Linked DNA regions of Lentisphaera araneosa HTCC2155. The protein of the gene in region 2 interacts with the protein of the main gene of each other region in a pairwise test. Links are inferred from orthologs where the notes say so. Each region holds a gene or a part of one and is shown on either strand. Other genes may lie near its edges.

What was found.
Region 1: the proteins of leuS (region 2) and LNTAR_RS16440 interact in binary tests that used the Escherichia coli proteins (3 or more experiments, as listed by UniProt). The link is inferred for Lentisphaera araneosa HTCC2155 from one-to-one orthologs.

Annotation. Positions count from the first base shown.
Region 1 is NZ_ABCK01000017.1:69,822-79,823, forward strand. Bases 4,227-7,198 are described here. They hold LNTAR_RS16440 (BRCT domain-containing protein), read left to right. Parts: upstream 4,227-4,726; coding sequence 4,727-6,670; downstream 6,671-7,198. Other genes in these bases: LNTAR_RS16435 (serine/threonine protein kinase), read right to left, coding at 4,227-4,516; LNTAR_RS16445 (DEAD/DEAH box helicase family protein), read left to right, coding at 6,699-7,198. In the rest of the region: LNTAR_RS16425 (hypothetical protein), read left to right, coding at 1-202; LNTAR_RS16430 (phosphorylase b kinase regulatory subunit alpha/beta), read right to left, coding at 199-3,387; more of LNTAR_RS16435, read right to left, coding at 3,572-4,226; more of LNTAR_RS16445, read left to right, coding at 7,199-9,347; LNTAR_RS16450 (c-type cytochrome domain-containing protein), read right to left, coding at 9,363-10,002. UniProt on the Escherichia coli protein: DNA ligase that catalyzes the formation of phosphodiester linkages between 5'-phosphoryl and 3'-hydroxyl groups in double-stranded DNA using NAD as a coenzyme and as the energy source for the reaction.
Region 2 is NZ_ABCK01000014.1:26,088-36,330, forward strand. The notes cover bases 4,405-7,617. They hold leuS (leucine--tRNA ligase), read left to right. Parts: upstream 4,405-4,795; coding sequence 4,796-7,417; downstream 7,418-7,617. Other genes in these bases: LNTAR_RS14390 (hypothetical protein), read left to right, coding at 4,405-4,670; LNTAR_RS14400 (DUF3500 domain-containing protein), read left to right, coding at 7,538-7,617. In the rest of the region: LNTAR_RS14380 (DUF4159 domain-containing protein), read right to left, coding at 1-1,124; LNTAR_RS14385 (MFS transporter), read right to left, coding at 1,264-2,994; more of LNTAR_RS14390, read left to right, coding at 3,333-4,404; more of LNTAR_RS14400, read left to right, coding at 7,618-8,506; LNTAR_RS14405 (DUF3293 domain-containing protein), read right to left, coding at 8,508-8,915; excinuclease ABC subunit UvrB, read right to left, coding at 8,915-10,243.

The DNA.
Region 1 (10,002 bases), on a different replicon or contig from region 2:
CAAAAGTTGGAAAATCACCGAAGAAGATTGGCGTAATCGTGAGAAGTGGGAACTATACGATGATGCCGTTAACGAAATGATTTTTCGTACTTCACGCAAAGGTGCTAAATGGAACGTGATTGAGGGCAATAATAAAAAATATGCCCGTATTCAAGTTTTAGAGCAAACAATTAAGGCCTTCGAAAAGGCCCTCAAAGCTTAATTCTGTTCCAATAAGAATTTAAGCGCATCACTCACACTTGCAGCAACGCGTTGAGGTGAACTTTGATAAATCAGTTCCCAGGCTTGCGCTTTGCGTTCTTGGTAATGTTGAGCTTGTGCAGGGTATTTATGTAACCAGTTGAGACGAACGGCGTGACCAATGATGACATCCATAACAAAGTAATCATCAATTTTCAGATTGGGGTTAGCTACTGTAAAAGCACCAATCGCACTTAAGGCCTCGATACATAAATGACGATAGTCTGCTGCGGGGATATCGTTGAGCAAATTCTCGGTGAGGAACTCAAAAGCGGGCTCGCCTGTGGTCATAGAACTTAAAACTAAAGACGAATCGATGCAATTCGAGCTATTAAACTTATCACCTAGGATGATACCTTTGCAGCTTTTCAAAACAGTACGAATTTTTGGATAAAAGTCTTTAGGTAGGTGGCAGATGGCACCATTTTGTAAGCGCCATTTCTTCCAGTTAGAGACGCGTGTTTGGAATTCCTGATCAATTTCACCTTCAACAAAATGAGCATCTGAACTTCCAGAAGTATTTTTGATGAATTCCAGACTCTGCATATTGCTCTTCATTTCTTTATAAGTCGATAGCACGAGTTTAAGACGTTCTTGAATAGCTTGAGGCGACATGGCGACTAAGAGATCGAAGGCTTGACCTTGAGAAATTTCTAATTCCGATGCAATTTGAGCCACAATCAAATGGATGAATTCGCTCGTTCGAATTGAAATCATGTTGTTGAAGAGCTCGGGGTCTTGTTTTAAAGCGTAACTGAGGAAAATGAGGACTTCCTGGTGAATGAGTTCTTCACGAGTGTCGTCCCCGCAAGATTCTTTGATTTTTTGAATAATTTCTTGGTTGTTGGTCGATTGCTGAATCAGACCATTTTTGTTGTAGGATCGACCTACAATGACGACTTTACGGCGTACAATGAGCTCGGTCACGGCATCATCGAGACCAAAATGTGATTTGCTTAAGATTCCCGCAATACTACGCACAATGGACCATTTGCGAAGTTCGCCAGCATCTTGATAAACTTCCTCAAGGAGGACTTCGAGCGCAAGCGATTTATCGTATTTACTCAAGTAACAAGAATAAGAAAGGGGGTGTTTTTTCGCTAGATGAACTAATATCTTGGCTTGTCGATAAAGGTTACGGCTCAAACAAAGTTCATCTAAGAGTTCATCTTCATGTGGGTCCTGTGCCAAGCGCTCCATAATATTTTGTGACAGCTCAACAGTTTCTTCGGGACTATTATTGAGGAAGAAAGTCGGTTTAACTTTTGAATTTAAAGTTGGGCAGTAGGAAGGAAGGTCGGGGACATTTACAATTGATTTAATACTGGTGTTTTGGATCGCTTCATTAAAATTTGTAGCTTTAGCAAAATCTATTTGTCCAGAGTTTAAATCGCGTAAGAATTCGAAGAGCTCAGAGGAGTTCTCATTATCAAGCATGTTTTGTCGAACGAGTAGCGCTTGAATGGCGTGACCTTCGTCGGTCCAGTGACGACTAATATAAGAGAATTCTGATTTTATTTCTTCGATCAAGATACGGTTGTCTAATTCGAGATAAAAATCTTGGTAATTCTGACATTGAGGCAGAAATAAGGCCGGTTTACCATTGATATGATAAAGTCGCGAAGTAGCCATGGCACGTAAGCGGCGTTTGGGGCGACCACTAAGTCCGAGCTTATCGTTGGCACCCATTTTGTGGAGGACCTGTGCAAGTTCATTTGGGTACATGATCTTGGTTGGCTCAATTTCGTCTAAAGTTTGGCTGGGGATTCCCTTTTCCTGTAGTTGATCTTTGACTGACTGAGAAACGGCAATCACACAGACCTGAACATCTTTGGGCTTTTGTGTATCACAATTTTCATGTCGATTTAATGGATCTAAATCACTAAGACTTAAAAGATCTTCTTTAATCATTCGGCCGAGCAAGAAAAGACTTTGAGCCCAAATGAGTGGCAAGTTATTATTCGCCACGCGTTCTTGTGAGTGAGGTGCAGCTTTTTCAGCTTCAACGGCATCAAAGGGCACAAAGAAGAGTTCAGGAAGGAGCTGTAAGCCATCTTTTTCGACTAATAAGCCTTCGAGTTTTTCTTGGTAATTATGGGCTTCAGTCTGATCATTTCGGAAGAGTGCATCGAGCATTAAGTAAGTGAAGAATAGGGGCCACTCCGACTCAATATCTTTAAAGTTCTTGAGTTCACTCGTTTCGTAATGAAGGCGGTGCTCATCTTCCATGACAGTTTGGTGACCATCGAGTAGGAAGCGTTTGCAACCATAACGACCACCAAGTTTTTCAATGATTTCAGTACGAGTACGGTCGCGAAGTTCACGATCTTCGATGGCAAAAGCAGGGTAACCAATAATACTTAGGACTGCGGCATCCACTTCTTTAGAGTAGGACTCGCGTGGAAGAAGGGCTTGCAGTGTGCTACGTGAACGAGCAATCTCGTCTCCCATTACGTGGATTAAAGATGATTGGTCACCATCTTCGCCAAAGAGATTCATTTCATCCATAGCTTCGAGGGCAGCTTTCGCCATACCTACAGAGCTGGCGTTGACTTCTGCCATGCCATTATTGATTTTGTGACCTCGTTCCCAAATGCCAAAGTCAGGTGTGCGATAAGCGCGACCAATGTAGTGAACAAGGTTTTGAACAAAGTCGACTTCATCGTGACTGAAAATGATTCTGAGCCCCGATTTGGTCATCTGGGCAATCATCAATAAAAAGATTGACGTTGCATCAAGTTGTAAATGCCCCCATTGATCATCACCAACTACGGTTTGGCCACTCTGAGTATCGTATTTTGCGTGAAGCGCATCGAGTGGGTCTTGGCTATGTTTAAATTTTTCGACTTTATGTGACTGACGAATCATGGCCTGTAGAAGACCGCGCATGAGCTTGACGACTGATTGCTCAAGCGAATAGGCACGAGATTTGTCGATATTAGATTTGCGGTAAGCCATGGCCAAACCCCAAACGGCTTGGATAGTGTAGACATTATCTCTTACCCAAGCGTCGGTATAATCCCCGTGTTCATTAATGTCGGTACTAGCAGGGAAGAGGCCAGTTAGAGGGTCTTGGCGGACTAAAATTGTTTGGTAGACTTCTTGGTAGAATTTGTCGAGAGTTTCTTCGGTGTTTTGTTGACTCATGATTCGCAGTGGGTTATTAACTAAAATTATTTTATCAATGATAGATGAGGTTTGTGTTTTGGGTATGAATATTTTACAAAAATAAAAGCTTTTTTTGAAGCTTGTGTTCAAGCCTGCTCGATAGAAAAAAAGATGACGAATTTCTTTACAAAATTCGTCATTAGAAAAAAGCTATGAATTAATATTAATCGTAGAGATCAGGGAAGAACTTCTTCATGAAATTTTCTAGAGAAACAATTGTGGGGCCATAGCCGTCTTTGTAGATGAAGTACTCAAGTGCTGTACACATCTCGTCGGCAGTTTGGAAACGATCACAGGGTTCAACTTGAATGGAACGGAAGAGGATATTTTCGAGTTCAGGTGGTAGATCGTCGGGGAGGGCATCCATATTAACTGCGCCTGCACAAGCTAATTCAAAAAGTTCAGATTCATTTTCGGCATCGCGACTAAAGTTACCCGAGAGTAGCTCAAAGAGAACCATGCCTAAAGCATAAATGTCGACGCGTTTATCTACTTGTTCTTTACGTGCTTGCTCGGGAGCCATGTAAACCAGCTTACCCATAAGGCATTGATCGTTACTGGTGATGGAATTGGAGAGAGCTTTGGCAATACCGAAATCAGTGAGCTTTGGCAAGCCCTCTTTAGTTACCAAAATATTGTTGGGGCAAATGTCGCGGTGAACAATACCTAAGTTGTTTTTCTCATTGTCACAACGGTTGTGGGCATAAGCTAATCCACGAGCAATACGACTTGCAATGAAGACTGCGAGTGGGTAAGGCAATGCGAGATTGTCTTCGCGCAAGCGGTCAATCATATCGTGTAGGCCAATGCCTTCGACAAGTTCCATTACAATAAAGTGTCCGAAAGGAGCGCGTTCGAGTTGATAAATTTGCACAATGTTTTCGTGAACCAAGTTGGAGACCAATTTCGCCTCTGAAATAAACATATCAATAAAGCGTTGGTCTGCATCCATTTCTGCGAGAAGTGTTTTGATCGCCACTTTTTTCGAAAAGCCTTCCGCACCGAGTATATCTGCTTCGTAAACTTCTCCCATACCGCCAGCAGCAATGAGTTTTAAAATCTTGTAATTAGTACTCGACTTCAAAACTTTTGGCATTTTTTTATTCATAATGACGCTTCCTTTTAACCCATTTTCAGTAGATAAGTGTAGTTAAAATCTAATCCCTCTGTAAGTACTAAATGCAGTCAAAGTATAGAATGCTCACACTATTCATAAAAATTTAACGATTATTCTAAGTTTTTTATCAATTGCTAACATTTTCATAAAAATTAGCTCGGTGTAGTATAGGATTAAAGAAAATTAAGGACCCTACAAACTATGGATATCGACGCTCTCAAAGCAAAATTGGATCAAGCAAATCAACTCTATCGAACGGGGGGAGAGAGTCCTTTAAGTGATGCAGAGTACGATTACTTATTAGAGCAAGTGAACGATCAAAAATTTCGCGATAAAGTGGGCTACGAAATCGAAAAAAATAAAGTCGAATTAGCTGTGCCCATGGGCAGTTTAAATAAGATTAAAACTCAGGCCGAAGTTTTTGATTGGAGTAAATCCAAAAGCATTCCCTTAGATACTGAGATTTGTGTGACTCCAAAATATGATGGGCTATCACTTCTGGTATATTTTGTCGATGGAATTTATAAAGGCGCTTACACCCGCGGGGACGGCATGTTCGGTCAAGATGTGGGTGAACACTTCACAGTGAACCCTTTGTGTGATTTGCGACTTCCGCAAGATTTCACAGGTTACCTCATCGGCGAATGTATTATGGACGAAGCGAAATTTCAGACGAAGTATAGCGAAAAGTTTAAGAATCCTCGCAATATGGTGGCAGGACTTTTAAGCCGTAAGACTCTGAGTCGAGAATTGGCGGATGTCTGCTATGTGGCGTATGGAGTGCGGAGTGCGCAAATGGCGCATAAACAAGATCAGGTTGAATTCTGTAATCGTTATATTAATGCTCAATGGAAGTACAAAGTTCTTTGCCCTCTGTATAAACTAGAAGATTTAAAAGATGCGGAATTACAAAAAGTTTATGATTCAGAAACTCGTTTTCAATGTGATGGTTTAGTACTCGAAATTAATGATAGCGACTTATTCCACCAAATAGGTAAAGAAACCAACTCTCTTAATCCTGGTGCCGCTCGTGCTTGGAAGCCCGAGAGCGACGACTCATTGCCTTCCATTGTAAAAGAGGTGGTTTGGCAAATATCAAAAAATGGTGCAGCTAAACCAGTGATTCGCATTGAGCCGATCGACTTAGCAGGGGTGACGATTTCTAATGTTACCGGGATTAATGCACGTTTCATAGAAGATAGTGGCATTGCGAAAGGCGCAACAGTTACAATTATACGTTCAGGCGATGTGATTCCTAAAGTAATCGGTGTGCCCAATGCAATTGAAAATGTTGATTTGCCTAAGCAATGTCCCAGTTGTGAATCGGAATTAGTCTGGAATGAAAATCGCGTTGATATAGTTTGTGAAAACAAGCTCTGTCCAGCGACGAATAAGGCTGCACTAATTGATTTCTTTTCGACACTTAAAGCAGATGAAGTCGGAGAAGGGATTATCACTTCCTTGTGGGATGCCGGTTACCAGAGTGTGAAAAACCTGCTTAATTTAACAATGGAAGACCTGCTCAAACTCGAAGGGTTTAAGCAGCGTAAAGCTAAAAAAGTCCTTGATTCGATTAAGATTTCAGTTGTTGACGTTCCCTTGCCACGCTTGCAACATGCGAGCAATTTATTTAAGGGGCTAGGAGAAAAGAAACTCGAACTCTTACAGAAATATGATCAAGCTGGGATTAAGCCGAGTTTTGAAGAATTACTTGAGGTTGACGGCTATTCAGAAATTAGCGCCAAATCCTACTTAGATTCGATTGATGCTTACTGGGAGTTTGCAGCTGAATTACCTGGGCTCAAGTACAAAAAAGTTCTCGTTAATGAGGGTGGTATGTTTGCGGGGCAAACCTTGGTGTTTACTGGCTTTCGTTCACCTGAGCTAGAAGAACAAGTGAAAACTGAAGGTGGCAAGATCGGTAGTTCAGTGAGTAAAAAAACTTCTGTACTCGTGGTGAAAGCCAAGGGTTCGGGTTCTTCAAAAGAGAAAAAAGCCATAGACCTAGGTGTAGAAGTTTGGGGACGCGATGATTTAGAGAATAAACTCAATTCCGCGGAAGATGAGCCAGAAGAAATGATCGGCATCGAAGCTCCCTCAGATCCAGAAGAACAAGGTGAGCTCATTCAACCAGATTTGTTTTAGACAAGTTTTCTAGAGGAGGAGAGGTGAGATGAAGGGATTTCCTAAATTAGAGTTTCGTTTTACATGGCGACCATATCAGCAACGGGTTCTTGACGCTTTAGAAGAGCACCTTGATGACAAAAAACTGCATATTGTGGCAGCTCCTGGTGCAGGTAAAACAACTTTGGGAATTGAAGTTTTTAGAAAGTTGGAAAAAAACGCTTTAGTTCTTTCTCCAACGCGAATTATTAGAGATCAATGGCTTAATCGACTAGAAGATTTCTGTGACTTTTCTATGGATCTACCTTGGCTGAGTCGTTCACTTGATGAATTGGCGAGCTTTAATTCCGTAACTTACCAAGCTCTCTACAGTAAGCTGCGAGGTGCAGGAGAAGAAGGTTCAGAAGTCGATGGAGCAATAAAACTCACAGAAACTGCTGTAAAGGATTTTGTTGATTTATTAGAGAAACATAAAATTGGCGCTCTTATTTTGGATGAGGCACATCATTTAAGATCTGAGTGGTACAAAGTTCTTGATGAGCTTATGCAACTTAAAGAAGATCTGACAATTGTGTCTTTGACGGCAACGCCTCCTTACGATTCAAAGGGACATGAATGGATAAGGTATGAATCGCTTTGCGGAACCATAGATGAAGAAATCTCGATTCCTGAATTAGTGAAAGCGGGTACGCTATGTCCTCATCAGGATTTTGTTTGGGCATGTGATGCGACCGAGAGTGAGAGTGAAAAGATTCAAGCCTACGACAAATGCGTGGAAGACTTGTGCAAAAGTTTATACGACGATAGTCAATTTGAAGCCTTACTTAAAAACCATCAAATGTTTCATGATCTAGCTGATTGGGAGGGGCTTTTTCGAGTGCCAGAAGAATTGATCGCTATCCTCGTTTTTTTGAATTCTAAAGGACAAGCCATAGATCAAGAATTTTTGCTAGCCTTGGATTTAAAACAAGAATTCATACCTAAGTTAGGGAGGAAGTGGTGGCAAGTGTTGATCCATACACTGCTTTTTTCAAAATATATAAAAGAGAGTTCCCATTTAGATCAGTATAGATCTGAATTAAAGCGTTTATTACGCTCGCACCGACTTTTACAAAGGAATACATTATTCATTGAATTTTCTCAAGACTTAAAGCGTTCATTATCATTAAGTTCCGCAAAAGTAGAAGGGGTTCGTCGCATTCATGAAATTGAATTTAATAAACGAGGGAATGACTTGAGGCAAGTTATCCTCTGTGACTTTATTAGAGATGAGGAATTAGCGAATGGAGAAAAGTTCGCTGAACCCTGTTTGGGGGTGGTGCCCCTGTTTAAGGACTTACTAAGTAGCAGCCCTTGCCCGAATGAATTGGCTTTAATCTGTGGACGTTTGAACTTAGTCCACATGACAAAAATGGATTTTCTCAAAGATAAGTTTTCTCTTGGCGAGGGTGATTATCAAAAAAGTAGCTTAGCAGCTGATTTCTTTGAGCTCACAACAAATCTACAAACAATAAGTAAAATCTACACCCATTTATTAATGATGGGACAGATTAAAGTTTTGATTGGAACACGCTCTTTATTGGGGGAAGGTTGGGATGCACCAGTGGTGAATTCACTTGTTTTAGCCAGTACGGTGGGTTCGTTTATGCAAACTAATCAAATGCGAGGTCGAGCCATAAGGCGCGATTTAAAAGCTCCTAATAAAATCAGTTCTATTTGGCACCTAGTGGCGATTAACCCAAAATCTTATTCTGGTTGGAGTGATTTTTTCGATTTAAAGGAGCGCTTTAAAACATTTCCAGGTTTAAATAGTAAGGAACTCAAAATTGAGACTGGCTTTGGCAGGTTAAACGCTTTTACGCTCAATCATGCGACGGGTCTTAAAGAATCATGGAATTTAAAGCTTAGTAACCGCAAGATGGTTCAGGCGCTAGAAAATATTGAAGGTGAAGCTGAACGTTGGAAGAAAGCCTTGGATACGCACGAAGCTGCACGAGTGGTGCCATCACTCCGTTTTACTCAAGTTCCTAAAATAAGGACATATCATTTACGCTATAGTTTTGCTTATTTATTGACTCAAATAAGTGCAGCTTTTTGGGCATTATACGAAAGTCGCATGCTATTGGAACGAGAGTTGGGTTTCAAGGGCTTTATAGCTTTTGTTGTTATCGGAGCACTCTTGTGGAAACTTCCTCAAACTTGGAAAATATTGAAGGTTCTTTTTTATCATCTACCCGTTGATGGTTCCTTAAAATCAATTGGAAAAGCTTTAGCTGAAGCTTTAAGTAAAGAAAGCTTTATAAAAACACCAAGTCAAGATCAAGTTATTAGCGTCAATAAGAGACCTGATGGGAGTTTTACGATGGCTTTAAAAGGCGTCAGTTTCTATGAGTCTTCCTTATTTGCCGATGCCTTAAATGAAATTTTTTCTTGTGTTGATAATCCTAGGTATCTCATATCTAGAAAAGAAAAGTTCTTATTTTTTAATCGAGTTGATTATCATACGGTTCCATTGAAGTTAGCAACAAGAAAAAACCTAGCAACCAGCTTTTTGGAGAGTTGGGAGAAATATCTCGGCACAAGTGAGTTGATTTATACTCGTACTTCCGAGGGACAAAGAAGCCTCTTGAAAGCCAAGACCAAAACTTTCTCATCCAACTTTAGCGAAGAAGTTGAGCGCCAAGACTTGTGGCAATGACTTAGCTAGAGGCGATCATTTTTTCTCGTAAAGTTCTGTGTAAGATAGGACGGCGTTGGCACCGCTGTTTTTCTGGATTTCGAGTTTGATTTGATTATTTTTGATGTGTTCTGATTTTATGTAAAGATCTTTGATGATGAGCTGATTTTTAGGTAGATCAAAGTTTTGCTCAATAGTGTGGCCATTGATCAATACGTTTATGTTGCGATTACCCCCAGGCGAAACAAGATGAAGGGTGAGCTTATGAGCTTTACTTTGGTCAAGTTTATCGTAGGTGATACTGAGTGATTTAGGATCAAAAATCATCAGGAAGTCATGATCTTTGACTCTGGGGTCTTTCACAAAGTGTTTGGGGCAGGTGTAATTTTCAAATGAGCTATTTATTAGAGTATTGGATTGCTTTGTGCCAAAATCATCTTTTCGTAATAATGACCAGTCAGCAGTAATGACTGTGTTTTTAATTGGGTTTACCGCTTTATTAGGAGCGGGGCTCGCCAATGGTTTAACGGGAGCTAAGCGTGGTAGCTTCATATAATTTATATTAAGTTGAGGCTTACTTTCCTTTAAAGTCTTGACTTCAGCTTGGCGTACTTGAGTCATGGAAAGGTTGAGAGTTCTTAAGGCTGCGAAGTCCGTAAACATTTTTGCATCACTG
Region 2 (10,243 bases):
TCAGTCAGACGCGTCACATTATATCCCGACCAATACAGAATGGGAAGTTTACCTAGAGACCTATTCTTCTGACTCAGCGATACCTTTTCCCAGTCCACTTTTGTTTCTAAAAGATTCGTTAAATCCTTCATCATATTACGACAGTCATTGCGACGTAAATCTGAGTTGTTTTTGGCAAAAGTCGGAGTGAGTTTCCCCATCAACAAGGGCGTATTGCCCTTAGCTAAAAAAAGTAAAGAAAAGAAAGGTTCGCTATAAGTACTGAAACGAAATTGATTACGAATCATACTCGTCGCTCCAAAACGATACCAATCAATATTCGCTATATAGCGACGATCAAAAAATATGCCCACTCGCTCAAGACCATAACTTGTATAGCCATTCGAAAAAATACTTTGTGGTGAAGTTTTGAGAATATTTTCTAGTTTGTTATAGGACTTTTGAATGTTGGGGTTACTTAAATACTTACCTATAAAGCGGGGTCCTTTTTTTACTTCTAACGAGTCTTCAAGTTCTTCCCCACATATACTCAAAGATGACAAACCGGCGGCAGTCATACTCGGAGTTACATTTCGGCTCGATACATAACCCCAACCACCATCTTTGTTTTGTTGTCTGATATAGTGATCCCGCGAACGTTCAAAAACCACATCTGGAATTCTTACGCCTGCAGCCCGAGCCGCATTTAAGCCCAGCAAGGCAAACTGTGTCACGGAATTATCACCTGGTCCTGTACCCGTATAATTCCAGGTTCCATTATTCGCTTGTGTACGTATTAAAACCTGTGCTTGACGATCTATTTCATTCTTATATCGCACTTTATCCACTTCTGATAGTAGCATGATATAAACTGACAAGTCGTAGATACGGGACGGAGGATTATCTAAAAGTACTTTTAAAGCTTTCCTCATAACGGGATCAGATGCTTTTACCCCCGCATAAGAAAGTGCTAAGGCATTAACCGCCGTATAACCTGCGCTTCGTCCACCAATATGACCCGTGGGTGCTTGCTGAGACTTTATGTTATTGATCAGCAAATCAATCGACAGGACGAGATCTTCGTCCGTCACTGCAAACAAACAGTTGATCGTCATAAAGAGAGTCAGTAAAAAACTCTTATACATTATAGGCTACTCCATTAACTTAGGCACTTTAAGTGCTTTCGACTTATTTAGCAAAGTGATTAAAGCTATTCCCCATAGAATCAAAGCAAAAAAAAGCGACTGAGAATTAACTCAGTCGCTACAATCAAGTGATAAACTCTTAGAGTTCTACACCTGGGATAGGCTCACCTTCCGGATCGTCATGCTTATTATCACCGCCACCTTCGAGAACAACTGGTTTGTAACCGCCAATTGACTTGTAGTAGATGATCATAAGGATAAAGGCAATCGCCATGATACCAGGAAGAACAGCTGCAACTTTGAGTGAACTTTGACCCGTTTTCTGGAGTTGAGCATCAAGTTTTTCGAGAGCAGCTTCATCTGTAATATATTTTTTAGCTTCAGCAACGTTAACTGAATCGTATTTTACTGAGAAGAATGATTTCTGTGTGTAGATTGCAGGAGCTTCTGCTTTTTCAACTTTTACTTCTGCAGCAACTTCAGCTTCTTTGCCTTCAGCACTCTCTTCAACTTTTACGTCAGCTTCAACTTTTGCTTCAACTTCAAGAGCTGGTAAGTTACCTGCTTTCGCTTGCTCGATAAGAGCTGGTTGTTGAGCAATAACTGTTTTAGCATTGTAGCTATCTTGAACAGCACCTAAGAATGGGAAACCGAAAATACCTACTGTCAGGAGACCCATTGCAGAAACTGTATTAAGAGTCATTGCACCACCTTTAGGGAACTGTTCAGCAACAAAACCTAAAACAGTTGGCCAGTAGAAAGTTTGACCTACAGCGTAGAAAGTAAAGGCAACAAAGATACCTGCGCCACTTACTGAAGAAAGGGCAAATAAACCAATGATTGAGAATACAGAACTTAAAAGCAAAAGTGCGGGAGGAGACATGTATTTAAGTGGTACACCTGCGAAGAAACGCAAAATCATCATGATACCAGCAGAACATACAATCGCTAACTGTGAGTACTTAGTACCGAGAACTGGCTGCATAAGAGTTTGAATCCAGCCATCTGTTGCGATTTCCGCAGTGGCGAGAGGAATCATAATCAAACAAAGAATAAAGAACAACCACTTACCTTTAGAACCAACGGCAAAACCAAATGCAGTACCACCGACGATACCAACAATAATACTGATTGTTAAGTGAGTATCACCGAAGTTAAAACCAAGTTGATTAGAGAGTTCATAGAAAAGGAAAGTAATGGCAAGACCTGCACCAAGACCACCAAATTCTTTAAGCATATCACTATTAGAAACATTGGCTTCAACACGTTCGTCAACTGGGAACTTATGGCACATTGCAAAAAGAATTGCGTAGATCGCAACAGGAATTAACATGATCCAGAAGATCCATTTTGCCGCATCCCAAGCAACAGATTCTTGAATCATGAAGTAGTAAGCTAAACCACCAATCACAATACCTGCAGGCCATGAAGCGTGAAGAATGTTGAGCATTTTAGATTTTTGCTCACGGTAAATTGAAGCACAAAGTGGGTTAATTACAGCTTCCACAACACCGTGACCTAAACCCGCAAAGAAACAGGCATACCACATGGCGTCGTATGATTTAGCCATGACAGTTAAAACAACTGAAAGTGCTTGAAGAGCGAATGCACAGAACATGGAAACTTTATAGCCGATTTTATCAACTAATAAACTGAAGAGAACCATCGTGATAGCAATCGGCCAAAGAGCTGCACCTGTTAAACCACCAACTTCGGCTAATGAAATCTCGAACTCATTTGACCATAACTTTGGGATCATTACGCGAAAAACAAAGCCCACACCTGCAGCTGTTAAAGCGAGGAAAGACGCCCAAAACAACTTCGATTTTTCGGATTCAGTTAAACCCGTCTTACATGTTACATCACTCATATAAACACTCCGTTTATTTTTATTATAAGATTTTTAAAATTCTAAGATCTGCACAAGGATCAGAAAAATTATCACCTAAAGTAAATTCAAATCATTATTTGTATTGTATGATTACGTCAATTTTTATGTCAAAACCACCACGAGCCATTGATTAAACTTATTTAGTTTTAAGCGCGCCAAGATAAACTTCTTTATTAAGCAAAGAAAGTATATTGCATATCGTTTTATAAGTATTCATTAAAAATTCATCATAAATAAAGCTTGTTCACACACAATTCCTTTTCTAATAGTCATTTAACAATTAGGTTACAGCCAACTTTGACTCAATAGGAACTGTCATGCTCAACCCTTTAGAATTCACAGTAGAAAACCTTTCCACGGAATTAAAAACTTGGTTAGATCTCGACAATCCTGAACATCAAGCCAAAATCATCAAAGCCCTATCCGCGCTATACAATGTGAATGGTGGGCGCCTGATCATCGGTTTTTGCGACGATAACTGCCGACCTGACTTAGAAAGGCGACCCGAAGGCGACGTTCGCGAAATATATTCCATTGATTTTGTCTTGCTCTTGCTTCATCGTTATTGCTCGTCAACTTTCCCCGTCACCCTAAATTTCTGGAAAAAAGACGGCCTCGAATATCCAGTCTTTAACGTTGGTTCTGGCGTCAAAAAAATTATTGGCATCAAAAAGCCTCTGATGATGGGAGATAAGATGCTGATTCAGCAAAATGTCGCTTACGTTCGAGCTTTTAAAGCCGGTAAGTTTGAAACCAAGATGGCTGAATACGACGAGATGAATTTTATGATGGAAATCTGTATCGATAATCGCGAGGCTAATATTGCCCGTTTTATGCGCCGACACTTTGATGATCTCATGCAACAATTTACGGCACTTAATCAGGTTAGTGATGACATTGATCTCTACAACCCCTTTCAAAACTTTGTCCTTAACTCCCGTCAACGCTTCCTCTATAATGCTGGACCCAAACTCAATCGAAAATTCGCTTACCTCGAAGCCTCCGTCAACCTCAACCACAAATGTATTGGCCAGAGTCTTGACGGTCGTTTCTTAGAACGTTTTTTAGGAGCCAACCGCAACCTCAGTGGCTGGCCCTTTTGGTTGGATGTCAGGCAAGAAGGCAGCACAATTGAGCCCTACGACAATTGCTTCGAGGGTTACATTTGCCGACTCTTCAAAGATGACTCTTTCCAAGAACAAAAAAGCCACTTGGATTTTTGGCGTGCGAGCCCAGAAGGCTACTTCTACCACAAGCGCGTGCTGAATTCCGACCTCTATTTTCATAAAGAACGCTGCATGGATCCCGTCAGTTTAATCACTCGAATCTGTGAGATCATTGACGCCAGCATCAACTTTGCTCGAGTGTTTTATATTCCTGATGACAAAAGCGCCAACATTAATATTGTCCTTAGTGGAATGAAAGGCCGCAAACTAGAGTCTTGGACAGATTACGTTTATCACCTCCCCCTTGGTAGCCCCTGTGAATCCGACCAAATCGACTTAGACATTTGCATACCCGTGCATACCTCACTAAAAACTGTGAGTGTCTTAATCTATAACCACATCAAGGAAGTTTTCTCTTATTTCCCCGGTGCACGTTTAGACAACAAATTGATTAACGATATCATCCAACAAATTCGCGGCCGCAATTAGTTCTCCCAAGTAATTTTATTTAGCTCCACAAAAGAAGACAAAGTTCCTTTATCTCCCTATTGGCATTTTGGCTTCTTATGATAGATTTCCCGACATTTTTTAAAATTTACAAACGAGAATAATTTATGTCTGAAATCATTAAAGATTACGACCACTTGGCCATAGAAAGTAAATGGCAAAAGTACTGGCTTGATAATAAAACTTTTAAAGTTGAAAAGGACGAAACAAAACCCAAGTTTTACGCTTTGGACATGTTCCCTTACCCCTCAGGTTCTGGTCTACACGTAGGTCACCCAGAAGGCTACACAGCTTCCGATATCATTTGCCGTTACAAACGTCAAAAAGGTTTCAACGTCCTCCACCCAATGGGTTGGGATGCTTTTGGCTTACCTGCAGAACAGTATGCTATGAAGACAGGTGTCCACCCCTCAATCACTACTGAAAAAAATGTCGACAACTTCCGTCGTCAAATCCAAGAGCTTGGTTTTTCCTATGACTGGGATCGCGAGATCAACACCACTGATGAAAAGTACTACAAATGGACACAGTGGATTTTCCTTCAGCTTTATAAAAAGGGTTTAGCTAAAATCGACAATGTCGATGTAAACTGGTGCCCTACTACTCGTACAGTTCTCGCCAACGAAGAAGTCAATAATGGCATGGACGAAAAAGGCAATGCAGTTGAGCGCAAACCTATGAAGCAATGGGTTTTCAAAATCACTGAATATGCTGAACAGCTACTTGAAGGTCTTGATGATCTCGATTGGCCTGAAGGTATTAAAGAGATGCAACGCAACTGGATTGGTAAATCTATCGGTGCTGAAGTTGACTTTGTCCTTGATGGCCATAGCGACAAAATCCGTGTATACACAACTCGTCCCGACACTTTATTTGGCGCTACTTATATGGTTCTCGCTCCCGAGCATGATTTAGTTTCTCAAATCACTACGGCAGATAAAAAAGCAGAAATCGAAGCTTACGTGACTAAAGCTCGTAATATGTCTGAACAAGATCGTTCAGAAAACAAAGAAAAGACCGGTGTTCACACAGGTGCTTACGCAATCAATCCTGTGAATGGCGAAAAGCTCCCCATCTGGATTTCTGATTATGTTCTCTCGAGCTATGGCACGGGAGCGATCATGTCCGTTCCTGCACATGATGACCGTGACTTTGAATTTGCTCAAGCTTTTGATCTTCCAATCACATGTATCATTTCGCCAAACATCAAAGAAGCCAAATACGAAGGTGTGGATGTGGAAGCGGCACTTGCTGGTAAAGCTTGCTGGACTGGCAATGGCGAACTCATTAATTCATCTAACCAAGATGGCTTAGATCTTAATGGTTTGGAAGTGAAAGACTCCAAACGCAAGGCAACTGACTGGCTCGTGAGCAAAGGCCTTGGTGAAGAAAAAACAAACTACCGTCTTCGTGACTGGATTTTCTCTCGTCAACGCTATTGGGGTGAACCCTTCCCAATTGTCCACATGGAAGATGGTTCCATCAAAACTCTTGAAAACGAACTCCCTGTACGTCTACCCGAAATGGAAAACATCCACCCTTCTGCAACTGGTGAGTCTCCTTTAGCCAACGCTACTAAATGGCTCGATTACACTTGCCCTGAAACAGGAATGAAAGGTCGTCGTGAAACAAACACCATGCCACAATGGGCAGGCTCTTGCTGGTATTACCTTCGTTATATTGACGCAGGCAATAGTGAAGCGGCTTTTGATCCCGAGATAGAAAAGTACTGGATGCCAGTGGATCTCTACATCGGTGGTGCTGAACACGCAGTTTTACACTTACTCTACGCTCGTTTCTGGCACAAGGTTCTTTTTGATCTCGGAATTGTTTCTGTTAAAGAACCTTTCCAAAAGCTTTTTAACCAAGGTATGATCCTGGCCGTTTCATACAAAAACAAAGCAGGATTCTGGGTTGGCACTGACCTTGTCGTAGACGAAAACGGCGATGCAGTACCTTCTAATATGGAACTCGATTCAACAAAGAAGTACTTCCATAAAGATACGGGTGAGGAACTCGAACAGATGGCTGGCAAAATGTCAAAATCTCTTTCTAACGTGGTTAATCCCGATGATATCGTTAAAGAATTTGGCGCTGATTCACTGCGCTTATACGAAATGTTCATGGGTGCACTCGCCGACTCTAAACTGTGGATCACTAGCAGTATCAATGGGATCAACAAATTCCTAACGCGCTGTCACAAGCTTGTCGTCGATAAAAATGGCGAACTCAATTCAAGTATTTCTGATGACGCTGAACTGAGCGAAGACTCTCGCCGTACACTTCATGCCACCATTAAGAAAGTGGGCGAAGATATCGAAAGTTTCGGTTTCAATACAGCCATTTCACAAATGATGATTTTCATTAATGAGTTCAGTAAGCTCAAAGCCATACCAAAATCGGCTATCGAAGATTTTGTAACTATCCTCTCACCCTTTGCGCCCCACCTCGCTGAAGAGCTTTGGGAGAAACTTGGACACACAGAGACCATTGCTTATGTTCAATGGCCTGAATATAAAGAAGAATTCCTCAAACTCTCTGAAGTAGAAATTCTCGTGCAAGTTCTAGGCAAACCAGTTAAGCGCATGAAGGTAGCTGCTGATGCAGATGCTAAACAGCTCGAAGAGATTGCTTTAGCTGACGATGATGTAAAATCGCGTATCGAAGGTAAAACAGTGAGAAAAATCATCGCTGTCCCCGGTCGATTAGTCAATATTGTCGCTACGTAAAACTCTATTCAGAGTTTGTCAAAAAGGTCATAAGTTCAAACTTATGACCTTTTTTCTTGCTCCTCTGTTAATATTCATGAGAAAGAAGCGTATTGTGAAAAAATATAAACGGAGTTTGTCATGAAAAAATTATTTCTTTTAAGTTTGTTTACACTCAATAGTGCTCTTTTTGGCCACGGCTTTGACGAGTGGTACCAAGAGTTGAACGAAGAACAAAAAGCCCTCGTAAGTAAAGAATTCAATAGTTCTGAGCGAACTCAATGGCATTACGTTCCCATGAAAGAACGTAAGGGCTTAGCGATTTCCGCAATGAGCCAAGAACAAAGCGATGAGATGTTTCATATTATGGCACACGTTTTTTCCAAACAAGGAATCAACAAAGTTAAAGCCGTTATTGAAATGGAAAAAATCCTAAGAGAAGTTGAAGGCGATCACCGCGATCCAAAAAAATTCTACTTCACGCTCTTTGGAAAAATGAATCAAGGAAAATGGGGCTTTAGCTTTGAAGGTCATCATATCTCTGTGAACTTCACTTTTAATGATAAAGAACTCATTAGTGGCACCCCCCTCTTCTTTGGTGCGAATCCCGCAAAAATATTCAAGAACTCAAGTTCTACTCTTAAAGAAGGTGAACGCCCCCTCGCGTTTGCGGAAGACGCAGCTTTTGACTTAGTTAAGTCTTTTGACTCTAAACAAAAAGCTTTAGCGCACAAAGAAAAAGTTCAAATGCGCGACATGAAAGAAGGTAAGAAAGCTTTTCCAGGCGAATACGATAAGGACGGAATTAAGTGGCCCCAACTCAAGGCTTCTCAGCAGCAAGCTTTAATGACACTCATTAACCAAGCTTATATTAATGACCTCAATGAGCATTATGCTTCTCAAGTCATGAAAGAAATTGAGCAAGACAAAAATAATATACGCTTTACTTATTACGGGGGAACTAACTTGCAGGAGCCTCACCACTATCAAATTATTGGTAGCGATATAGTTCTTCTCTTGTTCAATACGCAAAATGGAACTCAAAAGACTCCCGTTAATCACGTTCACCAAATTTGGCGTAGTCGTAAATCTGATTTTGGTGGTAAGTAGACTACTTAAAGTCTTTATTCAAAATCAATTTTGCCGCAGATTGCCTTAGGCCATAGACCATGGCATTCTGCTCGTATTTTTTCGTTAACAGCAAGGCTTGTTCCAAAGTTATATTGAGGATAAAAAAACTATCTTCAATTGGCCAATCGGTATCTCGCCCCTTTCCTAGAGCAAAGTGATATTTGTAAGCTTTTAGGTCCGCTGATAAAGCTTCATTTCTCTTTTGGTTCTCTTCTTTTGACAAAAGTTTTGAGTAAGGGTTATGAGCGGTAATCAATGCCCACGATTCAACTTTGCGGCTATCGCAAAAGCTCAAGAGGTCCTCACCACATTGATCGATTTTGATACATAAATCGAATTCGGGAACCAAGTAATCCGTCTCTTTATAAGCCTGTATTAAATCATCCATTAATACAGCTTTTCTTTGAGTTCTTTAATTTTATCTCTTAATTCAGCGGCGCGTTCAAATTCCAAAGCTTCTGCAGCCTTAATCATTTCATTCTTTAAATCACGTAAAAGCTCTTCACTAATATCTTCTTCACGGAGCTCGAGGATAGACTCTTTTTTATTTTTACGCTTACCGGGAACGCTACTGCCTCCTGAGAATAAACTTTCCTGCTCTTTACGAATAATTGTTTGAGGAGTTATGCCATGCTCCTCATTATATTGCATTTGCTTCTCACGTCTCTTGCCCGTTTCATCGAGAAAACGTCGCATACTCCCAGTCATTGTATCGGCATAAAGAATACAAGAACCATTGGCATTTCGAGCGGCACGGCCAGCGATCTGCAAAAGAGCCGTAGTCGAACGTAAAAAACCTTCTTTGTCTGCATCGAGAACGGCTACTAAAGAAACCTCAGGTAAGTCCATACCTTCTCGCAGTAGATTAATACCAATTACCACATCAATCTCTCCCGAACGAAGTTCCCGCAAGATTTCAATTCTTTCAATTGTGTCAATCCCCGAGTGAATATAGGTACATTTAACTCCTAGATCCTGTAAATAATCACTTAGATCTTCTGAAGTCTTCTTGGTCAAACAAGTCACAATAACGCGCTCATTCTTTTTCGAGCGATCCCTTATTTCGGCAAGCAAATCATCCACTTGCCCTTTAAGAGGACGAATTTCTACGACTGGATCCACTAAGCCCGTAGGACGTACAACTAACTCAACGACATCCGAACTCTTATCAATTTCATAATTTGCGGGAGTCGCAGAAACAAAAACTGTCTGTCCCATTTTTGCCTCAAATTCCTCAAATTTCATCGGACGGTTATCCAATGCGGAAGGTAAACGAAAGCCGTGTTCAACGAGGCTTGATTTACGACTTTTATCGCCGTTATACATCGCTCTAAATTGTGGGATGGTGACGTGACTCTCATCGACAATAGTTAAATAATCATCGGGGAAAAAATCGATCAATGTAAAAGGGCGTGAACCAATCGGCCGTCCCGTGACGTAACGTGAGTAGTTCTCAATACCTTGGCAATAACCAAGCTCAGCAACCATTTCCATATCGTAATTGGTGCGTTGGTAAATTCGTTGTGCTTCAACCAATTTGCCCTCATTCTCAAATTTCGACACTTGATCATCGAGCTCTTCAAGAACTTGTGGCACCATCTTCTCTAAGCGATCTTTCGATGTGGCAAAGTGTGATGCAGGGAAAATAAGTGTATGTGACATGCCTTCTAAGACATTGTGATTCAATTCATCTCGTAAACTGATCTCATCTATTTC